2 regions of the Priestia sp. TRM10 genome follow, and region 2 is predicted to be linked to the other one. Evidence: a T-box and tRNA genes for the amino acid it is inferred to sense, from the RefSeq annotation. Region 2 holds a T-box; the other holds one or more tRNA genes.
The links. The T-box of region 2 lies ahead of pheS (phenylalanine--tRNA ligase subunit alpha). A T-box ahead of a tRNA ligase gene usually reads a tRNA of that ligase, here a tRNA-Phe.
Positions count from the first base shown of each region.

Region 1: it encodes a tRNA-Phe, which carries the amino acid that the T-box ahead of pheS (phenylalanine--tRNA ligase subunit alpha) is inferred to sense. The anticodon was not compared.

Region 1 is NZ_JBJZOT010000011.1:25,965-37,872, forward strand. Features, by position in the region: gene rpsF (30S ribosomal protein S6) at 1-66, shown strand, start outside; gene ssb (single-stranded DNA-binding protein) at 100-585, shown strand; gene rpsR (30S ribosomal protein S18) at 641-883, shown strand; gene ACK3CR_RS08565 (YybS family protein) at 1,050-1,985, shown strand; gene ACK3CR_RS08570 (DHH family phosphoesterase) at 2,075-4,048, shown strand; gene rplI (50S ribosomal protein L9) at 4,045-4,491, shown strand; gene dnaB (replicative DNA helicase) at 4,587-5,957, shown strand; gene ACK3CR_RS08585 (adenylosuccinate synthase) at 6,147-7,439, shown strand; tRNA gene ACK3CR_RS08590 (tRNA-Glu) at 7,581-7,652, shown strand; tRNA gene ACK3CR_RS08595 (tRNA-Asp) at 7,682-7,757, shown strand; tRNA gene ACK3CR_RS08600 (tRNA-Phe) at 7,759-7,831, shown strand; gene yycF (response regulator YycF) at 8,239-8,940, shown strand; gene walK (cell wall metabolism sensor histidine kinase WalK) at 8,946-10,766, shown strand; gene ACK3CR_RS08615 (YycH family regulatory protein) at 10,763-11,908, shown strand, end outside.
Region 2 is NZ_JBJZOT010000015.1:1,265,448-1,277,355, forward strand. Features, by position in the region: gene pheT (phenylalanine--tRNA ligase subunit beta) at 1-2,130, opposite strand, end outside; gene pheS (phenylalanine--tRNA ligase subunit alpha) at 2,145-3,179, opposite strand; T-box leader at 3,248-3,483, opposite strand; gene ACK3CR_RS23300 (TrmH family RNA methyltransferase) at 3,546-4,289, opposite strand; gene sspI (small acid-soluble spore protein SspI) at 4,420-4,629, shown strand; gene ACK3CR_RS23310 (M42 family metallopeptidase) at 4,662-5,747, opposite strand; gene ACK3CR_RS23315 (dUTP diphosphatase) at 5,808-6,296, opposite strand; gene ACK3CR_RS23320 (DUF1294 domain-containing protein) at 6,312-6,563, opposite strand; gene rplT (50S ribosomal protein L20) at 6,658-7,017, opposite strand; gene rpmI (50S ribosomal protein L35) at 7,049-7,249, opposite strand; gene infC (translation initiation factor IF-3) at 7,280-7,822, opposite strand; ribosomal protein L20 leader region at 7,863-7,992, opposite strand; gene thrS (threonine--tRNA ligase) at 8,121-10,064, opposite strand; gene ytxC (putative sporulation protein YtxC) at 10,407-11,255, opposite strand; gene dnaI (primosomal protein DnaI) at 11,350-11,908, opposite strand, start outside.

The DNA of each region.
Region 1 (11,908 bases), on a different contig from region 2:
TTTGACCGTCTTGCTAAATACAGCGAAGACATCATTCGTCACATTGTTGTAAGAGAAGAAGCTTAATTATTGAACGAAATTCTGTAAGAGGTGGTTCTCATGATCAATCGCGTTATTCTTGTTGGCCGTTTAACGAAAGACCCTGAATTACGCTATACGCCAAATGGAGTCGCTGTAGCAACTTTTAGTTTGGCAGTTAATCGCACATTTACAAATCAGCAAGGCGACCGTGAAGCTGACTTCATTAATTGCGTCGTTTGGCGTCGTCAAGCTGAGAACGTAGCAAACTTCTTGAAGAAAGGAAGTTTAGCTGGTGTTGATGGCCGAATTCAAACCCGTAGCTATGACAATCAAGAAGGCCGTCGTGTCTATGTCACTGAAGTGGTAGGAGACAACGTTCAATTTCTTGAGCCGAAGAGCGGAAGCGGAAATGCTAATAACAATTTCCAAAGCTCTCCAAATCAAGGTTCTCCATTTGGACAAGATCAGAACCGCAACAATCAAGGATATACACGTGTAGATGATGATCCGTTCTCAAGCAACGGAGATACGATTGACATTTCAGATGATGATCTGCCATTCTAATTCATCACACAATAGATCGAGTTTTAATAATCTCAAATAGAAGGGAGGACTTGACATGGCAGCAGGAGGACGTAAAGGTCGCGGTAAACGTCGTAAAGTGTGTTTCTTCACAGCAAACGGAATCACTCATATCGACTATAAAGATGTAGATCTTCTTAAAAAGTTCGTTTCTGAACGTGGTAAGATCCTACCTCGTCGTGTAACAGGAACTAGTGCGAAATATCAACGTAAGCTTACAAGAGCTATCAAGCGTTCACGTCAAATGGCACTTCTTCCATATGTAGCAGACGAGAAGTAAGTTGTTTAAAAAGAGACAGTAAGTTACACTTACTGTCTCTTTTTTTATCGTATAAACATATTGTGAACACTTTTTGACATAAGGGTTATTTGATGTAAAAGTTTGCGTCGGGTGTCTCATCTAGATAAAATATAAGATAGTGTAGTTTAAAAAGTGAGGTGAAGTTGTGAATAAAGCACGGACATTAACTGAAGGAGCAATGAACTTAGCAATTTTTATTGTTCTGCTTCTCATTACAATTTACGTTCCAGCTCTTGGTGTTTTGGCTGCTTTTACCCTTTCTATCCCTTTTATTATATATACAGTTCGTCATGGGCTTAAAAATGGGATTTTTATGGTGATTATAGCTATCCCTATAACATTGCTTCTTGGTACATATGTATTATTACCTTTTGCATTGATGTTCGGAATTAGTGGGGTTGTAATGGGACATCTTTTTTCAAAAACGAAATTAGCATATGTGGTTCTCTTAGGAGGAACCGTTTCTTTTGCTTTAACATTGCTTTTGCAGTTTGTAGTAGCTGGCGTTTTCCTTAATATTGATTTACAAGGGTTTTTTCAACAATCTGTAAATGACTCAATACAGAGGTCAGAAGAGATTATGAAATCAGTTGGGCAAGTCCCTGTAGAAGAAGAGATTGAACTCATCCGAGAGAACATGCGGATGATGACATATCTTATCCCAACAGTACTTGTTGGGGCTGGTGTAATATTAGCATTTGTTACTCAGCTTTTATCTGTACCAGTGCTGAAACGCTTAGGACATAAACCGGTTTCATTTCCACCATTACGTGATTTACGTTTACCTAAGTCTCTTCTTTGGTACTATCTTATCACTTTAGTATGCTCCCTTATCCCACTTGATGAAGGATCATTTGGGTATATAGCAGTGATTAACTTACTTATGGTACTTCAGTGGCTTATGTTTCTTCAAGGTGTATCGTTTCTTTTCTATTACTTTCATAGCAAAGGAAGATCAAAAGCAATCCCTGTTGTTATTACGATAATTGCTTTAGTTATTCCACCTGCTGGAACAGTATTACGTATTGTTGGAATTGTAGATTTAGGGTTTAACCTCAGAAAGAACAATTCTGAATCTTAACCTAGAATAGAGCATATTCTTTCAAACAAGAAGGCATTTTTGCGTGTATAATAGAATAAATAAGTAGTTTAAATAGGGAGTTGAAATGTATGCCTATCTTTCAAAAAAAGCATATCATTCGTCTTCCTTTTTACCTTTTATATAGTTTTGCTTTGATTATAACAGCAATCATTACGTATGAAAATTGGTATGTAGGGGCTGCGGGATTTGCTGTTCTTCTTGGCATGTTGTATCTCTATATAAAAATGGAACGAATGATCATGACAGAGTTAGAAGCCTACATTTCCACACTTTCGCATCGTGTGAAGAAAGTAGGAACAGAAGCTCTAATGGAAATGCCTATTGGGATTATGCTTTTCAATGATGATTATCAAATTGAGTGGACTAATTCTTTTCTAGCTTCATGTTTTGCTGAAGAAACGTTAGTAGGGAGATCGCTTTATGATGTATTAGACAGCATTGTGCCGCTGATTAAACAAGAAGTAGAATCTGAAGTTGTTACAGTTTATGATCGCCGTTATAAAGTTATCATTAAAAGAGATGAACGTTTAGTTTATTTCTTTGATGTAACAGAACAGGCTACGATTGAGAAGCTATATGAAGAAGAAAAAACAGTTTTTGGCATCATTTTTCTTGATAACTATGATGACTTGACTCAAAGCATGGATGATCAAGTGAAAAGTAATTTAAATAATCAGGTAACATCGATCATTAATCGGTGGGCAAATGAACAAGGCATTCTTATTAAGAGAACTTCTTCTGAGCGCTTTGCTGCCATTTTGAATGAACGTATTCTCTCTCAATTAGAACGAGACAAATTCTCTATTCTAGATCATGTAAGGGAAGAAACTTCTAAGCAAAACATTTCTCTAACTTTAAGTATTGGACTTGGGATTGGCTCTTCATCATTGCCAGAGTTAGGAACACTGGCTCAGTCAAGCCTTGACTTAGCGTTAGGGCGTGGTGGTGACCAAGTAGCAATTAAGCTTCCAAGTGGAAAAGTAAAATTCTACGGTGGGAAAACAAACCCTATGGAGAAGCGAACTCGAGTAAGAGCACGCGTTATCTCCCATGCGTTAAAGGAACTTATCACAGAGAGTGAAAATGTGATTATTATGGGACACAAGTATCCAGATATGGATGCCATTGGAGCTGCCATTGGAATCTTAAAGGTAGCAGCTGTGAACAATAAAAAAGGCTATATTGTGCTTGATCAAGAAAGAACAGACTCTAGTGTACAAAAACTATTAAGCGAGATTAAAAAAGACGAGAATTTGTGGCCGCATTTTGTTTCACCAGAAGAGGCACTTAATATGGCTCAGGATCAATCGCTCCTTGTTGTGGTGGATACCCACAAGCCATCTCTTGTTATCGAAGAACGTTTGCTTAATAAAATAGATAGTGTTGTCGTTATTGACCACCATCGAAGAGGAGAAGACTTCGTTAAAAACCCTCTTCTTGTATATATGGAACCATATGCTTCTTCAACAGCTGAGCTTGTAACAGAGCTCTTAGAATATCAACCAAAGCGTTTTAGTATTAATATGCTTGAAGCTACAGCATTGCTTGCAGGGATTATTGTAGATACGAAAAGCTTTACGCTTCGTACAGGATCTCGAACATTTGATGCAGCCTCTTTCTTACGTTCACAAGGTGCAGATACTGTGCTTGTGCAAAAGTTTTTAAAGGAAGATATGGATCACTATGTTAGGCGGGCAAAGATTATCGAAAAAGCTTGTATATATAAAGCAGGGATTGCTATCTCAAAAGCCCCAGAGAACGTTGCTTTTAGCCCAGTTCTTATTGCTCAAGCAGCAGATACATTGCTTTCAATTGACGGTGTTGTCGCCTCTTTTGTTATTGCTAAGCGTGAAGACGACCAAGTTGGAATTAGTGCTCGTTCATTAGGAAATGTGAATGTTCAAGTCGTTATGGAAGGTCTACAAGGAGGCGGACATTTGACAAATGCCGCTACACAGTTGCAAAATATCAATATCGATGAAGCTGAAAATAGATTAAAAGAAGTCATTGATGAGTACCTGGAAGGAGGAACACAATCATGAAAGTAATCTTTTTAAAAGATGTAAAAGGTAAAGGTAAAAAAGGAGAAACAAAAAACGTAGCTGATGGCTATGCACATAACTTTCTATTAAAACAAGGTTTAGCTGTTGAAGCAACAAACAGTAATGTTAAACAACTTGATGCTCAAAAGAAAAAACAAAAAGAGGTTGAAGCAGAGGAGCTAAAAGAAAGCCAAGAGCTTAAAAAGACACTTGAGGCTTTAACGGTTGAGCTAACAGCTAAATCTGGTGAAGGTGGCCGTTTATTTGGATCTGTTACAAGTAAGCAGATTGCTGAGGAATTAAAGAAAAAGCATAATATCAAAGTAGACAAACGTAAAATTGAACTTGATGATGCTATTCGTGCTTTAGGCTATACAAACGTTCCTGTTAAGCTTCACCCTGAAGTGACAGCAACGGTAAAAGTACATGTTACAGAAGCTTAATGATAACTATAGAGATGAAGATAATAGACAGCATGAAGGCTGTCTATTATCATTCATAGCGAATAAAAATAATGGAAATGAAGGGGCAAATAACTATGAGTGATTTGTTTGCAGATCGTATTCCGCCCCAGAATATTGAAGCAGAACAAGCAGTGCTTGGGGCAATCTTTTTAGAGCCATCTGCATTAACAATGGCTTCTGAGATTTTGATTCCAGAAGATTTTTATAGAGCTGCACATCAGCGTATTTTCAACTGTATGCTTACACTAGCAGATCAAGGGGAACCTGTTGACCTTGTCACTGTAACGTCTGAGCTTGCTGATCAAAAGACGCTTGAAGAAGTAGGGGGCGTATCTTACTTAAGTGATGTAGCAGAATCAGTACCAACAGCAGCAAATATTGAATACTATGCCAAAATAGTAGAAGAAAAATCCATTTTGCGTCGTCTTATTCGTACTTCAACAACAATTGCCTCTGATAGTTATACAAGGGAGGATGATGTTGAGGCGCTTTTACATGATGCTGAAAAAAGTATCTTAGAAGTAGCTCAGCGTAAAAATACAGGAGCTTTTCAAAGCATTGGTGATGTTTTAGTTGAAACATATGACAATATTGAAGAACTTCAAAATCGAAAGGGAGATATTACAGGTATCCCGACAGGTTTTACTGAGCTAGACCGAATGACCGCAGGATTTCAGCGAAATGACCTCATTATTGTTGCGGCTCGTCCTTCTGTAGGGAAAACTGCTTTCGCATTAAATATTGCACAAAACGTAGCTACCCGAACAGATGAGAATGTGGCTATTTTCAGTCTTGAGATGGGTGCTCAGCAGCTTGTTATGCGTATGCTATGTGCAGAGGGAAACATTGATGCTCAAAATATGAGAACTGGGGATCTCACTCAAGAGGACTGGAGCAAATTGACGATGGCAATGGGTTCTCTTTCAAATGCAGGGATTTATATTGATGATACTCCTGGGATACGTGTAGGAGATATTAGAGCAAAATGTCGACGTTTAAAACAAGAAAATGGCCTTGGAATGATCTTAATTGACTATTTACAGCTTATCCAAGGTAGTGGACGCCATAAAGGTGAAAACCGTCAGCAGGAAGTTTCTGAGATTTCACGTGCCTTAAAAGGGTTAGCTCGTGAGTTAGAAGTCCCTGTAATTGCGCTCTCACAGCTTTCTCGGGGAGTTGAACAAAGACAAGATAAGCGTCCAATGATGTCTGATATTCGTGAATCAGGAAGTATTGAGCAGGATGCTGATATTGTAGCTTTCTTATATCGTGATGATTATTATGATAAAGAAACAGAAAATCAAAACATTATCGAGATTATTATCGCAAAGCAGCGTAATGGTCCTGTTGGAACTGTTCAGCTTGCTTTCGTAAAAGAATATAATAAATTCGTAAACCTTGAGCGGCGTTTTGATGATGCAAGTGCACCTCCGCCAGCTTCATAGAAACCTCTTCATAATTGATGAAGAGGTTTTTTACTTTTTTAGAATAAAGAAAACGCTTTTTAGGCGAACATATTTGAAAAGGAAATATTAATTGTTCGTGTTTTGTTGACTTGCAAATCTTAAATTGGTACACTTAGAACGTTCAATAAGGAAATAGACTTCTAATTGTAAAGGCGGAGGTGCGATCATATGTCTTCTGTAGTAGTTGTTGGTACACAGTGGGGAGACGAAGGAAAAGGTAAAATTACTGACTTCCTTTCAGAAAATGCTGAGGTAATTGCTCGTTATCAAGGTGGAAATAATGCAGGACATACAATTAAATTCAATGGTGAAACATATAAACTACATTTAATTCCTTCAGGAATTTTTTATAGTGATAAGATTTGTGTTATTGGAAATGGAATGGTTGTAGATCCAAAAGCACTTATCACAGAACTTAAGTATTTACACGATCGTAATGTAACAACAGATAATTTACGTATTAGTAACCGTGCGCACGTTATTCTTCCATACCACATCAAATTAGATGAAGTAGAAGAAGAGCGAAAAGGAGCAAACAAGATCGGAACAACGAAAAAAGGAATTGGCCCAGCATACATGGACAAAGCTGCCCGAGTTGGAATCCGAATTGCAGATCTTTTAGATCGTGAATCATTCGAAGAAAAATTAAAACAGAATCTAAAAGAGAAAAACCGTCTTCTTGAAAGAATGTACGAAGTAGAAGGTTTCAAGATTGAAGATATTTTAGATGAGTATTATGAATATGGTCAACAGTTTGCAAAATATGTTTGTGATACATCTGTTGTTTTGAATGATTCTCTTGATGAAGGTCGTCGTGTTCTATTTGAAGGAGCACAAGGCGTTATGCTAGACATTGACCAAGGAACATATCCATTTGTTACATCTTCAAATCCTGTAGCAGGTGGCGTAACAATTGGTTCTGGTGTTGGTCCAAGTAAAATCAAGCACGTTGTTGGAGTAGCAAAGGCTTATACAACACGTGTTGGTGACGGTCCTTTCCCAACAGAGTTAGATAATGAAATTGGTCAACAAATCCGTGAAGTTGGACGTGAATATGGTACAACAACAGGTCGTCCACGCCGCGTTGGTTGGTTTGATAGCGTTGTTGTTCGTCATGCTCGTCGTGTTAGCGGTATTACAGACCTATCTCTTAACTCTATTGATGTGTTAACAGGCCTTGAAACAGTGAAAATCTGTGTTGCATATCGCTATAGAGGGGAAGTTATCGAAGAATTCCCAGCAAGCTTAAAAGCATTAGCAGAATGTGAACCTGTTTATGAAGAAATGCCTGGCTGGACTGAAGATATCACAGGTGTGAAATCTTTAAGTGAGCTACCTGAAAATGCTCGTCATTATATTGAACGTGTATCACAACTTACAGGAATTCCGCTATCAGTCTTTTCAGTCGGTCCTGATCGTACACAAACAAACGTTATTCGCAGCGTATATGGTCCAAGATAAAGGGAAAAGCCTGCAAATTGCAGGCTTTTTTTCTTTTTTTAAAATTTTTTTCAAAAAAAGTGAATAAATTTCTAAAATACTATTGCTTTATATTTAAAGTGATGATAATATAATCAATGTCGCTAAGATATTAATCAATGTGGCCCGTTGGTCAAGCGGTTAAGACACCGCCCTTTCACGGCGGTAACACGGGTTCGAATCCCGTACGGGTCATCTTTATAATACATACTTTAACACGGTTTGGTCCCGTGGTGTAGCGGTTAACATGCCTGCCTGTCACGCAGGAGATCGCGGGTTCGATTCCCGTCGGGACCGCCATGGCTCAGTAGCTCAGTTGGTAGAGCAATGGACTGAAAATCCATGTGTCGGCGGTTCGATTCCGTCCTGAGCCACTTCTAAAACACGACAATATTTGTCGTGTTTTTTGTATGGAAAAAAGACTTTTCACATATGACAAAAGTAATACAAATGAATTACAAATTTTCCTTTATCAGTGATATCTTTTTTAAGGTATGATACATTAATAAAGTTGGAAAAAATGCCTTTTTATATTTTAAGTAACTAAATTTCTATTTTTAGAAAGAGAAAGTTGTAAAAGGCATCCAGGGTTGACTTTTCATGATATATACAATAAAGATAAATATAGAAAAATAAAAGCCTCTAGCTCTGTCTAGAGGCTTTCCTGTAGTGGAAATGAGCAATATAGACCAAACTATATTAGAATGTTAAAGTGTGTATGCAGTATAATAAAGGTACGATGTATTCGTATGATTTTATGCAATTAAAGGAGCCGGATAAAATGGATAAACGTATTCTAGTCGTTGATGACGAGAAACCAATCGCGGATATTTTAAAATTTAACCTACAAAAAGAAGGATATGAAGTTCACTGCGCTTACGATGGAGTAGAAGCATTAGAAAAAGTAGAAGAAGTGCAACCAGAACTTGTTTTATTAGATATTATGCTTCCTCAAAAAGATGGGATGGAAGTCTGCCGAGAAATTCGCAAAAAATATGAAATGCCTATTATTATGCTAACAGCTAAAGATTCAGAAATCGATAAAGTATTAGGTCTTGAGCTAGGAGCAGATGACTATGTCACCAAACCATTTAGCACAAGGGAATTAATTGCTCGGGTAAAAGCAAATCTGCGTCGTCATCAAGCAGTAGCTTCTGAAGCAGGACAACAGAATGAAATTCAGATTGGCTCTTTAGTGATCCATCCTGATGCGTATATTGTATCTAAACGTGGAGAGCTTATTGAACTAACTCATCGTGAGTTTGAGCTCCTACATTACTTAGCTAAACATATTGGACAAGTTATGACTCGTGAACATTTATTGCAAACAGTATGGGGTTATGACTACTTTGGAGATGTACGTACTGTTGACGTAACAGTTCGCCGTTTACGTGAAAAAATTGAAGACAACCCAAGTCATCCAACTTGGATTGTAACACGAAGAGGTGTGGGGTACTATCTCCGTAATCCAGAGCAGGAGTAGTAGAAATGAAAAAGGTTAGATTCTTTCAATCGATTCATTTTAAGTTTGTGTTAATTTATATTTTACTTATTTTAATTGCGACCCAAATTATTGGGGCCTATTTTGTTCAAAAACAGGAAGAGAACAATATTACGAACTTTAGAAATTCAATTAATGAGCGAGTAGATGTGCTCGCTTATAGTGTGGAAAAAGAAATGGCAGAGAAAAGGAGTGAAGGTGATCCAACTTTAGAAGAGGAGATTGCCAAACTTCTGAATGATTTTAAGTCTGAGGATATTAGTGAGATTAGCGTTGTGGACAAAAATCATCAAGTTCTTGCCGTTTCAAACTATGATGCTAAAAGTACTGTTGGTAAGAAGTCTATTACAGATCCTGTGAACAAAGCGTTATCAGGCGGTACTTATAATAATATGATGGTGAATGAAAAAGGCGAGAGAATGAGAGTTGTAGCTGTTCCGGTCAATTCTAGTGAAGGCACAATTGGAGCTATCTATCTTGAAGCTTCAATGGAATCTCTTTATGAACAAATGAAACAAGTGAACGCTATTTTTGCAAAAGGAACGCTTCTTTCTCTTTTACTCACAGCTATTTTGGGGATCCTTCTTGCTCGTACAATCACAAGACCGATGTCTGACATGCGTCGCCAAGCACTTGAAATGGCGAAAGGAAACTTCTCTCGTAAAGTAAAAGTATATGGCTATGATGAAATTGGGCAGCTTGCCATTACGTTTAACAATTTGACGAGAAAACTCCAAGAAGCACAGGCAACAACAGAAGGGGAGCGTCGGAAGCTTGCTTCTGTATTAACAAATATGACAGATGGCGTCATTGCAACAGACCGAAAAGGTCGCGTTATTTTAATTAACGAGCCTGCTGGACAAATGTTAGATGTTTCACGTGAAACTGTTCTTTCGGAATCTATCTTAAGGCTGTTAAACATTGAAAAAGAATACACGTTTGATACGTTATTAGAAGAGCAAAATTCACTTATTCTAGAATTTGATAAATATGATGAGCCATATATTCTAAGAGCTACTGTCTCTCCTATCCAGAAGGAAACAGGATTTATTAATGGGATTATCGTTGTGCTTCATGATATTACAGAGCAGGAGAAAATTGAGCGTGAACGTCGTGAATTTGTTGCGAACGTTTCACATGAGCTCCGCACACCACTTACAACGATGCGCAGCTATTTAGAAGCTCTTGCAGAAGGAGCATGGCAAGATAAAGAGATTGCCCCGCGCTTTTTAGACGTTACGCAAACAGAAACAGAGCGGATGATTCGGCTTGTTAATGATTTGCTTCAGCTATCAAGAATGGACAGCAGAGATTATCATTTGACAAAATCACAAGTGGACTTTATTGATTTTTACAACCATATTATTGATCGCTTTGATATGAGCAAAAGTCAAAATATCGAGTTTGTTCGTAAACTGCCAGAAGGGCCAATCTCAATTCAATTTGATCAGGATAAGATTACACAAGTATTAGATAATATTATTTCAAATGCAATTAAATATTCTCCTGAAGGTGGAAAAGTGACGTTCTCTGTTCAGCCTCAAGAGTTCTTCATTCTTGTTAGTGTGAAGGATGAAGGAATGGGCATTCCTCGTGAAAAAGTAAAGAAAATTTTTGAACGCTTTTACCGAGTTGACAAAGCAAGAACAAGACAGCTTGGAGGAACAGGTCTTGGCTTAGCCATTGCCCGGGAAATGATTGAAGCTCATAAAGGTGAAATTTGGGCTGAAAGTAAAGAAGGAAAAGGAACAACCATTCACTTTACGCTTCCTTTACAAGTAGAACAAGACGAGGATGAATGGATATGAGATATGAAAATATCAAAACCGTAGTATTGTCATGTTTAATTTTGATTAGTCTTATTTTAACGTGGACATTATGGACCTACACGCCTACATATAAACAGATGGATAATCAATCTTATGTAGATGATGTGAAAATCGGCAAAACTAAGACGTTAGAAGATCACATTCAGCCGTCCTTAATTTTAGCTCACTTTGCTTCCACTCATAAAGGACTTTTCAATAAAGATATGGATACATGGACTAATGAGATGAAGAAATGGTCTATCTCTGATGTAGTACGTATTTCGAATACTTCTTTTGATGATCCAGAAGATTTCTATGATTTTGTACATGGGAATCAGACAATGGAAATCATCTATCCAACAGAGATGCCATTATCAACTTTTCAAAGTATGTATGAAGTAAAAGGGACAATGCCATCTGGGACATTTGATCGAATTATTCTTAAACCAGGTCAAGCGGATAATGTATCGCAGTCTGTTCGTATTTATTTTGTTAATTACGAAACAGAACAGATTTACGAGGCAAATATAAAGGGATTTAATGAAGTTGCATGGGAGAAACATTACCGAGACCTACAAAGCAAGGGACAGGATTATATAGCATTTAAAAGAGAAGATCAATCAGTTCTTTTCTTACCAGAACAACCAACACCGCTTCAACAAAAAAGTTATAAACAAGAAATGATTTCATCCGATAAGTTTCGCAATGCATTGTTTGATAATATGAAAATCGTTGAAGAAAGTGAGCTTTCAGGTCAAACCGTTTATAACGATTCAAAACGGATGTTGGAATTGTCCAAGACAAAACCATTGATGGCATACACAAACTATGAAGATGCTGACCAAAATGTAGTTATAGATAAAGAGGGAGCGATAAAAAGATCATTTGACTTTGTAAATGCTCATGCAGGGTGGACAGATCCATATTATCTAACAGAATGGAATAGTGATACTCAAGCTCAGAACGTAACGTTCCAGCTTCATGAAGATTATTACCCTGTTTTTAATGATGATGATTTGTCGAAGGTTACGTTACAATCTTCAGGACAAAATATCTCTGATTATAAACGTCCAACATTTCAATTAGGAAAACTTTCAGACGAGTATGGAAAAAAGATTAAATTACCATCTGGTGAAGATGTT
Region 2 (11,908 bases):
CGGAATTGTTTCATAAACAACATCCTCAACATCTGCTGAAAGAAGCGTTTGTAAATCAAGTTCAAATACATATGTTTCACGAACATCATAGCGTTTTGCTGTGTGAGGATGAACTTGACCAATAATCCCAATTTCTTTTCCATCTAATGAAATAGCTGCTGTTCGACCTGGATGCATTCCGTCATGCTTACTTGCTTGGAACTCGATGCGTTCTGCTAGTCCAAGAACATCAAATAGCCCTTCTAAAATCCCTTTTACAGTGAAGAAATCAACAACCTTTTTCTCCCCTTGCCACATATGCATATGCCAAAGCCCTGAAACAGCACCTGCTAAATGTTCTCTTTCAGTTGGTAAATCTTGATTTTCTTTTGAAAGGAAAACAGAGCTTGTTTCGTATAGAGCAACAGAATCAAGCTGACGAGCAATATTGTGTTTTACAACTTCTAACAAATGTGGAATAAGGCTTAAACGCAGCGTTGAACGCTCTTCACTCATTGGCATAGCAAGACGAACATGTTTTGACACTTCAAGTGCAAACTGCTCGGCTTTTTCTTCACTTGTTAGAGCATACGTAATGGCTTGAAGCATTCCTGCTCCTTCAAGATAGCGGCGGACACGACGGCGTTTTTCTTGATAACTTGTTAACTGTCCTGGCGTTGATTCCCCAACAGGAAGTGTTGTAGGAATATGATCATATCCATATAAACGAGCAACTTCTTCAATTAAGTCTTCGCTAATCGTAATATCTCCACGACGAGTTGGAACTGTTACAGAAATTTGTTCTCCATCTGCAACAGCTTCAAAGCGAAGACGATTAAAGATGCTTGTTACTTCATCAGCTGTAAGCTCTGTTCCAAGTACACCATTAATTTTAGCAAGAGTAACGTCTACTCTTTTCGGCTCGGCATCTAACGTATTTGCCTCAACAACTCCACTTACTACTTCTCCACCTGCATACTCAGCAATAAGAGCTGCTGCACGCTCAGAAGCCGAACGAACGCGATTTGGATCAATTCCCTTTTCATAACGAGCACTTGCTTCACTTCGAAGACCGTGGTCTTTAGAACATTTACGAATGCTCAAACCAGCAAAGTAAGCAGATTCTAACAAGACATTTATTGTATCATCTTTCACCTCAGAGTCCGCTCCCCCCATTACTCCAGCAAGAGCAATTGGCGTTTCTCCGTTTGTGATAACAAGATGATCCCCTTTTAACGTTCTTTCTTGATCATCTAACGTTGTAATTTTTTCTCCTTCTACAGCATGACGAACGAGAATTTCTTTTGAGCCAAGTCGATCATAGTCAAAGGCATGAAGAGGTTGCCCATATTCTAAAAGAACGTAGTTTGTAATATCAACCACATTGTTATGCGGACGAATGCCAGCTGCCATTAGACGTGTTTGCATCCATAATGGAGATGGTCCAATCTTTACATTTTTAATAATGCGGGCAACATAAAGTGGATTATCTTCTTTTGCTTCCACGTTTACTCTAATATAGTCTTCTGCTTTTTCACTGCTTTCTTGAAGCTCAATGCTTGGGTATTTCACTTCGTTATCTAGGATAGCTCCAACCTCGTATGCAACTCCAAGCATGTTTAAGCAATCCGCACGGTTTGGCGTTAAGCCAAGCTCAAGAACATGGTCATCAAGATTTAAAAGCTCAAGTGCATCGCGCCCTACTTCCGCATCATCTGCAAATACAAAGATGCCTTCTTGGTATTCTTTTGGAACAAGCTTACCTTCAATACCAAGCTCTTGAAGAGAACAAATCATACCATGAGATGCTTCACCACGAAGCTTTGCTTTTTTAATTTTGAAATTTCCTGGTAGCACAGCGCCAACTTTTGCTACTGCTACCTTTTGGCCTTTAGCAACATTTGGAGCACCACAAATAATTTGTACAGGTTCTTCTTCTCCAACATCAACAAGACATTTATTTAATTTATCAGCATTTGGATGCTGCTCACATTCTAAAACATGACCAACAACAACGCCTTTGATTCCTTTATTTAACGTTTCTACGCCTTCTACTTCAATTCCTGTGCGGGTAATTTTCTCTGCTAATTCGTTTGGGTCAATTCCTTCTAAATCAATATATTGCTCTAACCAACGATAAGATACAAACATATTAGAACCTCCTCTTATGCTCTTTTAAATTGTGTTGTGAATCGAACGTCGTTTGTATAGAATTCACGAATATCTTCAATTCCGTAGCGCAGCATGGCGATACGCTCTGCACCAATTCCAAATGCAAATCCTTGATACTCTTTTGAGTCAAAGCCAGCCATTTCAAGTACGTTTGGATGCACCATACCTGCTCCCAGGATCTCAATCCAGCCTGTTTTCTTACAAACGTTACACCCTTTACCAGAACATTTGAAACAAGAAACATCAACTTCTACAGATGGCTCTGTAAACGGGAAGAAACTTGGACGAAGACGAATTTCACGCTCTTCTCCAAACATTTTTTTCGCAAATACTTCTAGCGTTCCTTTTAAATCACTCATACGAATATCTTTATCAACAACAAGACCTTCAATTTGTGTAAACTGATGTGAATGTGTTGCATCATCATTGTCACGACGATACACTTTACCAGGGCAAATAATTTTAACAGGACCCTTGCCTTCACATGCAACCATTGTACGAGCCTGAACAGAAGATGTATGCGTGCGGAGCAGCGTATCCTCTGTAATGTAAAACGTATCTTGCATATCGCGAGCAGGATGACCCTTTGGTAAATTTAAAGCTTCAAAGTTATAGTAATCTTTTTCAACTTCAGGACCTTCTGCAATGCTGTAACCCATCCCAAGGAATAGATCTTCCATTTCTTCAATAACAGCCGTAAGCGGATGATGATTTCCTGTTTTCACAGGACGCCCAGGTAATGTTACATCAATTGTTTCTGAAGCGAGTTGACGCTCTACTTCTTCCTCTTCTAGACGAGCTTGTTTTGCCGCAATTTGAGAGGCAATTTCTTCACGTACTTCGTTTGCTAATGATCCAATAACAGGACGCTCCTCTGCTGACAGCTTCCCCATGCCGCGAAGAACTTCTGTAATAGGACCTTTTTTCCCCAAATATGCAACGCGAACGTCATTGACTTCTTTTAAATTCTGTGCGCTTTCCACTTTTCCTAACGCTTCTTCTTTCAGCTCTTGCAAACGTTCTTTCATGAACTAACATCCTCCTTTTAACTTCTGTGCTGTATTCTAAAAAACAACAATAAAAAACCCCATCCCTAGAAAGGGACGAGGTTTGATCGCGGTACCACCCTTGTTAATGTATCATAAAGATATCATTCAACTTTATTTCAATAACGGCATTTTACCGGTACACTTTTACATTTAAAATTAAATGGTCCCAGTGCCAACTCGAGAGGTGAACGTTCACTTCGTTTCTCCACAAAAATGCTTTCAGTCACGGCATCTTCTCCCTGATTGTGAAACATAAGCTACTATTCTCTGTCATTGTTTTTACAGCTATATTTTATTTCTTATAGAACTATTATAGGTAAAACATATGCAGGATGCAACAAAGGATTAAACGAAATGATAAAGGACAATGCCTGCTGCAACTGCTACGTTTAACGATTCACTTTTCCCGATAATCGGAATATAAAGGTTTTGAGTTGTCATCTCTAAATATTCTTCCTTTACACCACTTCCTTCATTCCCAAGCAGAATAGCAAACTTTTCACTTTTTTCAACTTCACGATATGGTAAAGCGTTTTTCAAAGATGTACCATACACGGGGACTTCTCTTTCCTTAAGCTCAGAAATAAATGCATCAAGGTCTTCCCTAATAATTGGCACATGAAATAGAGCACCTTGTGTAGAACGAATAGTTTTCCCGTTATAAAGGTCTACTGTTCCTTTTCCTAATACAACAAGCTCAATGCCAGATGCTTCTGCCGTTCTAATAATCGTCCCTAAGTTTCCAGGGTCTTGAATACCATCAATTAATAAAATTTTTTCAGCAGTTTCCCCTTTATCTTCTTCTCTCATTTCACAAACCGCTAGGATTCCTTGTGTTGTTTCAGTATCCGCTATTTCTCTAATAAGTGAACTAGGAACAATATACACTTCACATTCCTTCACATCCCAATGGCTTGGAAGTGCAATTTCTTCACTCATAATGAGTTCTCGAACGCCATGCTTTAAAGCTTCTTCAACAAGATGATAGCCTTCAACGAGAAAAAGACCTTCTTTTTCTCGCTCTTTTCGTGTTTTTAACTTCTTCCACGCTTTTACACGCGGATTTTTTACTGAGTCAATTCGTTTCACAATATATCTCCTTCTACAGCATTTGTTGCTGATTCAATCTCTGCTTCTAAAAGTATGCTCACAATACATATAATTCCTTTCACCTGAAAATAATAAAACTGTTCATTACAATGTAACGAGGTGATAAAGAATGGATTTAAACTTGCGCAATGCTATTATATCGAATGTATCCGGTAATTCTCAACAAGAGCTTGAAGCAACAATTAAAGATGCAATCGAAAGTAAGGAAGAAAAAATGCTTCCTGGTCTTGGTGTTTTATTTGAAATTATTTGGGAACATTCAAATCGCGAGGATCAAGAAGAGATGCTTTCAACCCTTGAACAAGGATTAAGTAGCTAATAAAAAAGGAGCTCATATGAGCTCCTTTTTTATTAGCTAAATGTAATTTCATTTACTTTGTCACGGTCAAGTCTCTTCACAACTTCTGTAATCAACTTCACTGTATTTTCATAATCATCACGATGAAGCATTGCAGCATGTGAGTGGATATAACGCGTTGCAATTGTAATAGAAAGCGCAGGAACTCCGTTTGCTGTAAGGTGAATAGCACCAGAATCCGTTCCACCGCCTGCCATTGCATCAAACTGATACGGAATATTCAACTCATCTGCTGTATCTGTTACAAGGTCACGAAGGCCTTTATGAGAAACCATTGAAGCGTCATAAAGGATAATTTGAGGACCATTCCCCATTTTACCTAATGCTTCTTTTTCTGTTACACCAGGTGTGTCTCCTGCAACCCCAACATCAACACCAAATGCAATATCAGGTTCAATTTGCGTTGCAGATGTGCGAGCACCTCGTAAACCAACCTCTTCTTGAACAGTACCAACTCCATAAACAACATTTGGATGATTTTCATTTTTTAATCCTTTTAAAACATCGATTGCAATAGCACAACCAATTCGGTTATCCCAAGCTTTTGCTAGCAACATTTTTTCATTCTGCAGCACAGTAAACTCAAAATATGGGACAACTTGGTCTCCAGGACGAATGCCAAACTCTGTCGCTTCCTCTTTACTGCTTGCTCCAATGTCAATGAACATGTCTTTAATTTCAACCGGTTTTTTTCGCGCCTCTGGAGGAAGAATATGCGGTGGTTTTGAACCGATAATCCCTGTCACATCTCCTTTAGAAGTAACAATTGTGACACGCTGGGCAAGCATAACTTGTGACCACCAGCCTCCAACAGTTTGGAAACGAATAAATCCTTTGTCATCAATATTTGTTACCATAAAGCCGACTTCATCTAAATGACCCGCAATCATAATTTTGGGACCATTCTCATCTCCTACTTTTCTTGCAATTAAGCTTCCTAAACGGTCCGTTGTCACGTCGTCTGCGTAAGATGATATGTACTTCTCCATAACGGCACGAACTTCACGTTCATTTCCCGGAATTCCTTTTGCGTCTGTTAAGTCTTTAAGCATTGTTAGAGTTTCATCAAGTTTAGCCACCCTGTTCAGCCTCCTTAAAGGTAAATTCTTCTTCATTATATCGAAAAAGAACCTTTTATTCTAATATCCTTGCTCTTGACGCTTAAAATTTTCTTCATTTTTCTCTAAATATGCACGTTTGATATCCTCAGCCGAAAAGCCTAGAAGATAGCCAAGCTGTAAATAAGACGAGAACATTTCCTCATAGTGCTGTTCCTCTTGATTGACTTGAAAGGCAGAAATGGTTTGATATGCGTATAAAAACTGCTCATTTATATTATTGTCATTTTCTTCTTTTTTAAAATCTTTTTCTTGGTCAATATTTATTTCAAGTCCTAGAGAAAGAATGAAATGGATTCCGTCTACATACTCTTCTAAGATTACTTCTCGTTCTGCCGGTTTCTTTAAACTCCAAAATTTAAAGCAGCGCGTCTCATTTGCAAGCTCTCCTAATTCCACAAGAAGAGCTAGCGTTTTACGTTGAATTAATGATTCTTCCTGTAATCCGTGTTTTTGTTCAATATGTGTATCAAGCTCGTGTTGCATTGAAAATAACTGTGTAAAGTTCATAAAGTATTCTCCTTTTTATTTCAATATTATGTAGATTAAAGCAATGTGGAGCAGCATAAAAAGCGGAAAGCCAATTTTAAAACTTGGATGTTTCGTTTTATGACGATAAGTGTACATTCCAATGATTCCGCCAAGCGCTCCTCCAAGCAGGGCGATTAGAAAAAGCGTTTTTTCTGAAATGCGCCAAGCATGCTGTTTGGCTCTTTTTTTATCTTCTCTCATTATGAGTAAGCCAATTATATTTACAATGACATAATAAATTACCATATATAACTCCTTAATAGAAAAGCTCTCCTCTTCATTATAAAGAGCAGAGCTTTTTTCGTCCAAATAAAAAAGGTGCCGCTTGGACACCTTTATATTATTTGTTTAGTTGAGCTTTTGCAGCGTTTGCTAATTCAGCAAATGATTTCTCATCAGTGATAGCTAGGTCTGCTAGCATTTTACGGTTAACTTCGATACCAGCTAGTTTAAGACCATGCATTAAACGGCTGTAAGAAAGACCGTTTGTACGTGCAGCCGCATTGATACGTGTGATCCATAGTTTACGGAAGTCACGTTTCTTTTGACGACGGTCACGGTATGCATACATTAGAGATTTCATAACTTGTTGATTTGCTACTTTATATAAACGATGTTTAGAACCGAAAAAACCTTTAGCTAACTTAAGTACTCTTTTGCGACGACGACGCGTCACTGTTCCGCCTTTTACGCGTGGCATAATAATTCCCTCCTGTGTATCTAACTATAAATTACTTAACGTTGTGTAATAATTGGTTGATGCGTTTGTAGTCTCCAGAGCTTACAAGAGCACCTTTGCGTAGTTTACGCTTTTGTTTTGTTGATTTGTTTGCAAATAAGTGACTTGTGTAACCGTGAGAACGTTTAAGTTTACCAGATCCAGTTTTCTTGAAACGTTTTGCAGCTCCACGATGTGTTTTCATTTTTGGCATGAGATGTTCCTCCTCATCTAATTTTAAAAATTATTTATCCGTCTTAGGCGTAAGCACAAGAAACATGCTACGACCGTCCATTTTCGGAGCAGATTCTACAGCAGCAATATCTGCACATTCTTCTGAAAAACGGTCAAGTACACGCTGACCAATCTCTTTATGAGTAATGGCACGACCTTTGAAACGAATAGCCGCTTTTACTTTATCACCTTTTGATAAAAACTTGCGTGCATTGCGAAGCTTTGTATTGAAATCATGTTCATCAATAGAAGGGCTCAAGCGAACCTCTTTGATATTGATCACTTTTTGATTTTTACGTGCTTCTTTTTCTTTCTTTTGTTGCTCGAAACGGTATTTACCATAATCCATAATACGGCATACCGGTGGTTTTGCGTTTGGCGCCACTAGCACTAGATCTAAGTTTACACGGCCTGCCATTTCAAGCGCTTCTTGCTTAGATTTAATTCCGGCTTGATCTCCGTTTTGATCGATTAAGCGTACCTCACGAGCGCGGATGCTCTCATTGATTAAAGTGTTATCTTTGCTAATAAGTAGCCACCTCCAAGGTTTTATAGGGAATACGTTTGGGATTGAAGCACTCTGTTGATAGTAGTCAATAAAAAACGTGTGAGCACAGAGCACCCACACGTTAGCTTTTATATAATCATAAAAGTTGTGTTGAAACCTATCAACTGCAATAGCTGCGTCAATCAGGTGAGAAGCGGGTGCCTCTTCTTTCCACAAACAAGTATTCAATTTACCTTAGAAATCATATCACATCTCAACTGAGCATGTCAACAGATTGCTTAAAGTGCAACAAAAACTATTTTAGCAGAGCACTCAAAAATATGCAACAATTTTTATCAATAAATTACTTTCCTTTTTGTTCAACTTCGTTTTTAAGAGCTGAAAGGAAGGATTCAAAGCTTACAGTTTCTGACTTCTGCTCACCGTATTTTCGAACGTTTACAGCTTTCTCATCACGTTCTTTGTCTCCTACAACAAGCATGTATGGAATTTTTTGCATTTGAGCTTCACGAATCTTATATCCCATTTTTTCATCACGCTCATCAATTTCAACACGTAATCCTGCTTGACGAAGCTCATCTTCAATTTGTTTTGCATACTCTAAATGCACGTCAGGTGATACAGGAATGACTTTTGCTTGAATAGGAGCAAGCCAAGTTGGAAATGCACCTTTATACTCTTCAATAAGGAAAGCAACAAAACGTTCCATTGTTGATACAACTCCACGGTGGATAACGACAGGACGATGCTGTTTGCCATCTTCTCCAATGTAAGTTAAATCAAAACGCTCTGGAAGTAAGAAGTCAAGCTGAACAGTTGAAAGTGTTTCGTCTTTGCCAAGAGCTGTACGAACCTGAACGTCTAGCTTAGGACCATAGAAAGCTGCTTCTCCTTCTGCTTCATAGTAATCAAGCTCAAGATAGTCCATCGCTTCTTTTAGAAGAGTTTGAGCTTTGTTCCACATTTCGTCATCATCATAATACTTTTCTGTATCTTCAGGATCACGGTAAGAAAGACGGAATGAGTAGTCGTTTAATCCAAAGTCTTGATATACTTCTTGAATTAGACGAACAACACGAACGAACTCATCTTTAATTTGGTCCGGACGAACAAAAACGTGAGCATCATTAAGCGTCATACCTCGAACACGTTGAAGTCCTGAAAGTGCTCCAGACATTTCATATCTATGCATTGTTCCAAGCTCCGCAATACGAATTGGAAGTTCGCGATAGCTATGGATATCCTGTTTATAAATCATCATGTGATGCGGGCAGTTCATCGGGCGAAGAACAAGCTGTTCGTTGTCCATTTCCATAACAGGGAACATATCATCTTGATAGTGATCCCAGTGACCAGATGTTTTATATAGTTCACTGCTTGCAAGAACTGGAGTGTATACATGGTCATAGCCAAGACGCTCTTCTTTATCTACGATATAACGTTCAATAATACGACGAATTGTTGCACCTTTTGGCATCCAAAGCGGCAGGCCTTGTCCAACTTTTTGAACGTTTGCAAATAGGTTTAATTCTTTACCAATTTTACGATGATCACGTTCTTTTGCTTCTTCGAGAAGACGCATATGTTCTTTTAATTCATCTTTTGTAAAGAACGCTGTCCCATAAATGCGTTGAAGCATTTTATTTTTGCTATCTCCACGCCAGTAAGCTCCTGCTAAACTTAGAAGTTTGAACACTTTAATCTTGCTAGTTGAAGGTACGTGAACACCGCGACAAAGATCAAAGAATTCGCCTTGACGGTAAATAGATACTGTTTCATCTGCTGGAATAGCATCTAAAAGCTCAAGCTTTAAGTTGTCACCAATCTCAGCAAACATTTTGTGTGCTTCATCACGAGATACTTCTTCGCGAACGATTTGTAAGTTTTCATCCACAATTTTTTGCATCTCTTTTTCAATCTTAGGTAAGTCTTCAGGTGTAATAGATTCTTCCATATCGATGTCGTAGTAGAACCCACTTTCAATAACTGGGCCAACGCCGAGTTTAACATCATTACCATATAAGCGTTTAATAGCTTGAGCCATTAAATGAGCTGTACTGTGGCGAAGAATTTCAAGCGTTTCTTTTGAACCTTGTGTTAAGATTTCAATTTTTCCATCTTCTTGAATTGGGGCTGTTAAGTCAATTTCTTTTCCATTTATTTTACCTGCAATTGCTTTTTTGCGAAGTCCAGGACTAATTGAAAAAGCTACATCTTCTGTTGTTGTTCCCACTTCGAATTCTTTTACTGATCCATCTGGGAATGTTAACTTTCTTACTTCCGCCATTTCGGTCACTCCTTTTAAATGTAAAAAATAAAAAACTCGTCCCTAAAAAAGGGACGAGTTATGTATATAATCATCGTGGTTCCACCCTTGTTTCTGCTCATGCAAAATAACCGCACTAGAACAGCTCCAAGTGTTGATAACGGGGGCTCCCGTCAGCAATTAATAAAGCACATGCTCGTTCACTACTGAAGTTTAGAGGTGGTAAACATATGAATCGTGTTAGGAAGCTCACAGCTTTATCTTCCCTCTCTGCAAACCGTATTGCATACGTTCGTGTCCTCATCATTACTTTTGTTATTTAAGAAATGTACGTTCCTATTATAAGAATAATCCTGTCGTAAATCAACCTTTACTTTGGGAAGGAGGCGGAAATTTTCGAAGTGGAAGAAGACAAACACGTTCTTCAAAAATCGTCTGGATAGTGGAAATTAAAACATGATCCCATTTATCTGTATAAAGGTGAATTTTACGCGGAGCCCATTTTAAAAGCGGGGCAATAATTCTTTCATTCACGCGTAAAGATGGATATTCTGTTAGAAACTCTTTTCTTGCTTTTTCAACGCTCTCTTTAGTTATCTCCAAAAATGGCTCTTCATAAAACCGAAATTCACCATTATATACAATGGAAATATGCTGAAACCACGTTTTCTTTTTTTGAATAATATCACGCAATTCATGAATAAAAACTTGATAGTCTTCTTCTTTCTCATGCTCTTCAACCCCAAGCTGAATATAGTGATAAATTCGTTGATAGTACTCTTTTAACCGAAATGTTCTAAAGGCATCAAAAGAGAAAGCTAAATCTTCTTGAAGGAAATCTTGAACAGCTTCATTTACAAGTTGCCACCTTGAATTTTTGTAAAAGGAACGTTCTTTTTCATCACACTTTATAACAGAATAGATTGTCGCAAAAAGCCGCTGCTGCTCTTCCCATGTACTATATAAAGAGAGGTCTTCTAAAAGATATGAAACAAATTTCTCTTCTTTCTCTTGAATAACATACGTTGTAAAAGCAGGTACAATAATATTTTTCATTGTCGTTTCTCTATGTTCATTTATATGAATGAAAATTTTGGTATTAATTCGATTAATTGTACAAAGCCTGTTTACGCGCGTTCTTCTTCGAAAATGCTTTAATAAGTTATGCATTATAATTGCTTCATCTTCTCGTTCGAACGTTACACTAATCAAACAATTCCCCCCTTACCTAACATCGTCCCTTACATATATATGGAAGGAAAGCAAAAAAAATGAGCAAGTCCATTACTTTTCGTAATAGACTTGCTCATTTTTGTTCTCTTCGGTTTTCCCCAACCAAATTCACAGGAGTTGCAAGGGCTTTAACCCGCTCGACAATTCGAGCTGCTTTTAGCGCTTCTTCTTCACCACGCTGTGAGTACGTGAAATGATGTGTAAGCTCTTTGATTCCTAAATTTGATGTAAAGAATGTCGGTAAACTTTGATGCATTCGGTACTGAAGAATTGTTCCAATAATATCATCTCGTACCCAGCTGCTCATCGCCTCTGCCCCAATGTCATCTAACATAAGTATAGGAGCTGTTTTCACAAGCTCAATTTTTTCTCCTAAGCTTGAATCTTTTAAAGAGTTTTTAAGCTCGCGTAGAAATTCAGGCAGATAAACAAGAATAGACTGAATGTTTCGCTTTGCTAACTCATTTGCAATGGCACCTAAAAAATATGTTTTTCCAACGCCAAACGACCCATATATATATAAACCTTTAGCAGGCTTTCCGTTTTCATAGTTTTGTAAAAACTCATGAACAAGCGTTAGCGCTTTAGCTCGCCCTCGTTCCATATCAATATTACCCATTTTAGCATCCAAA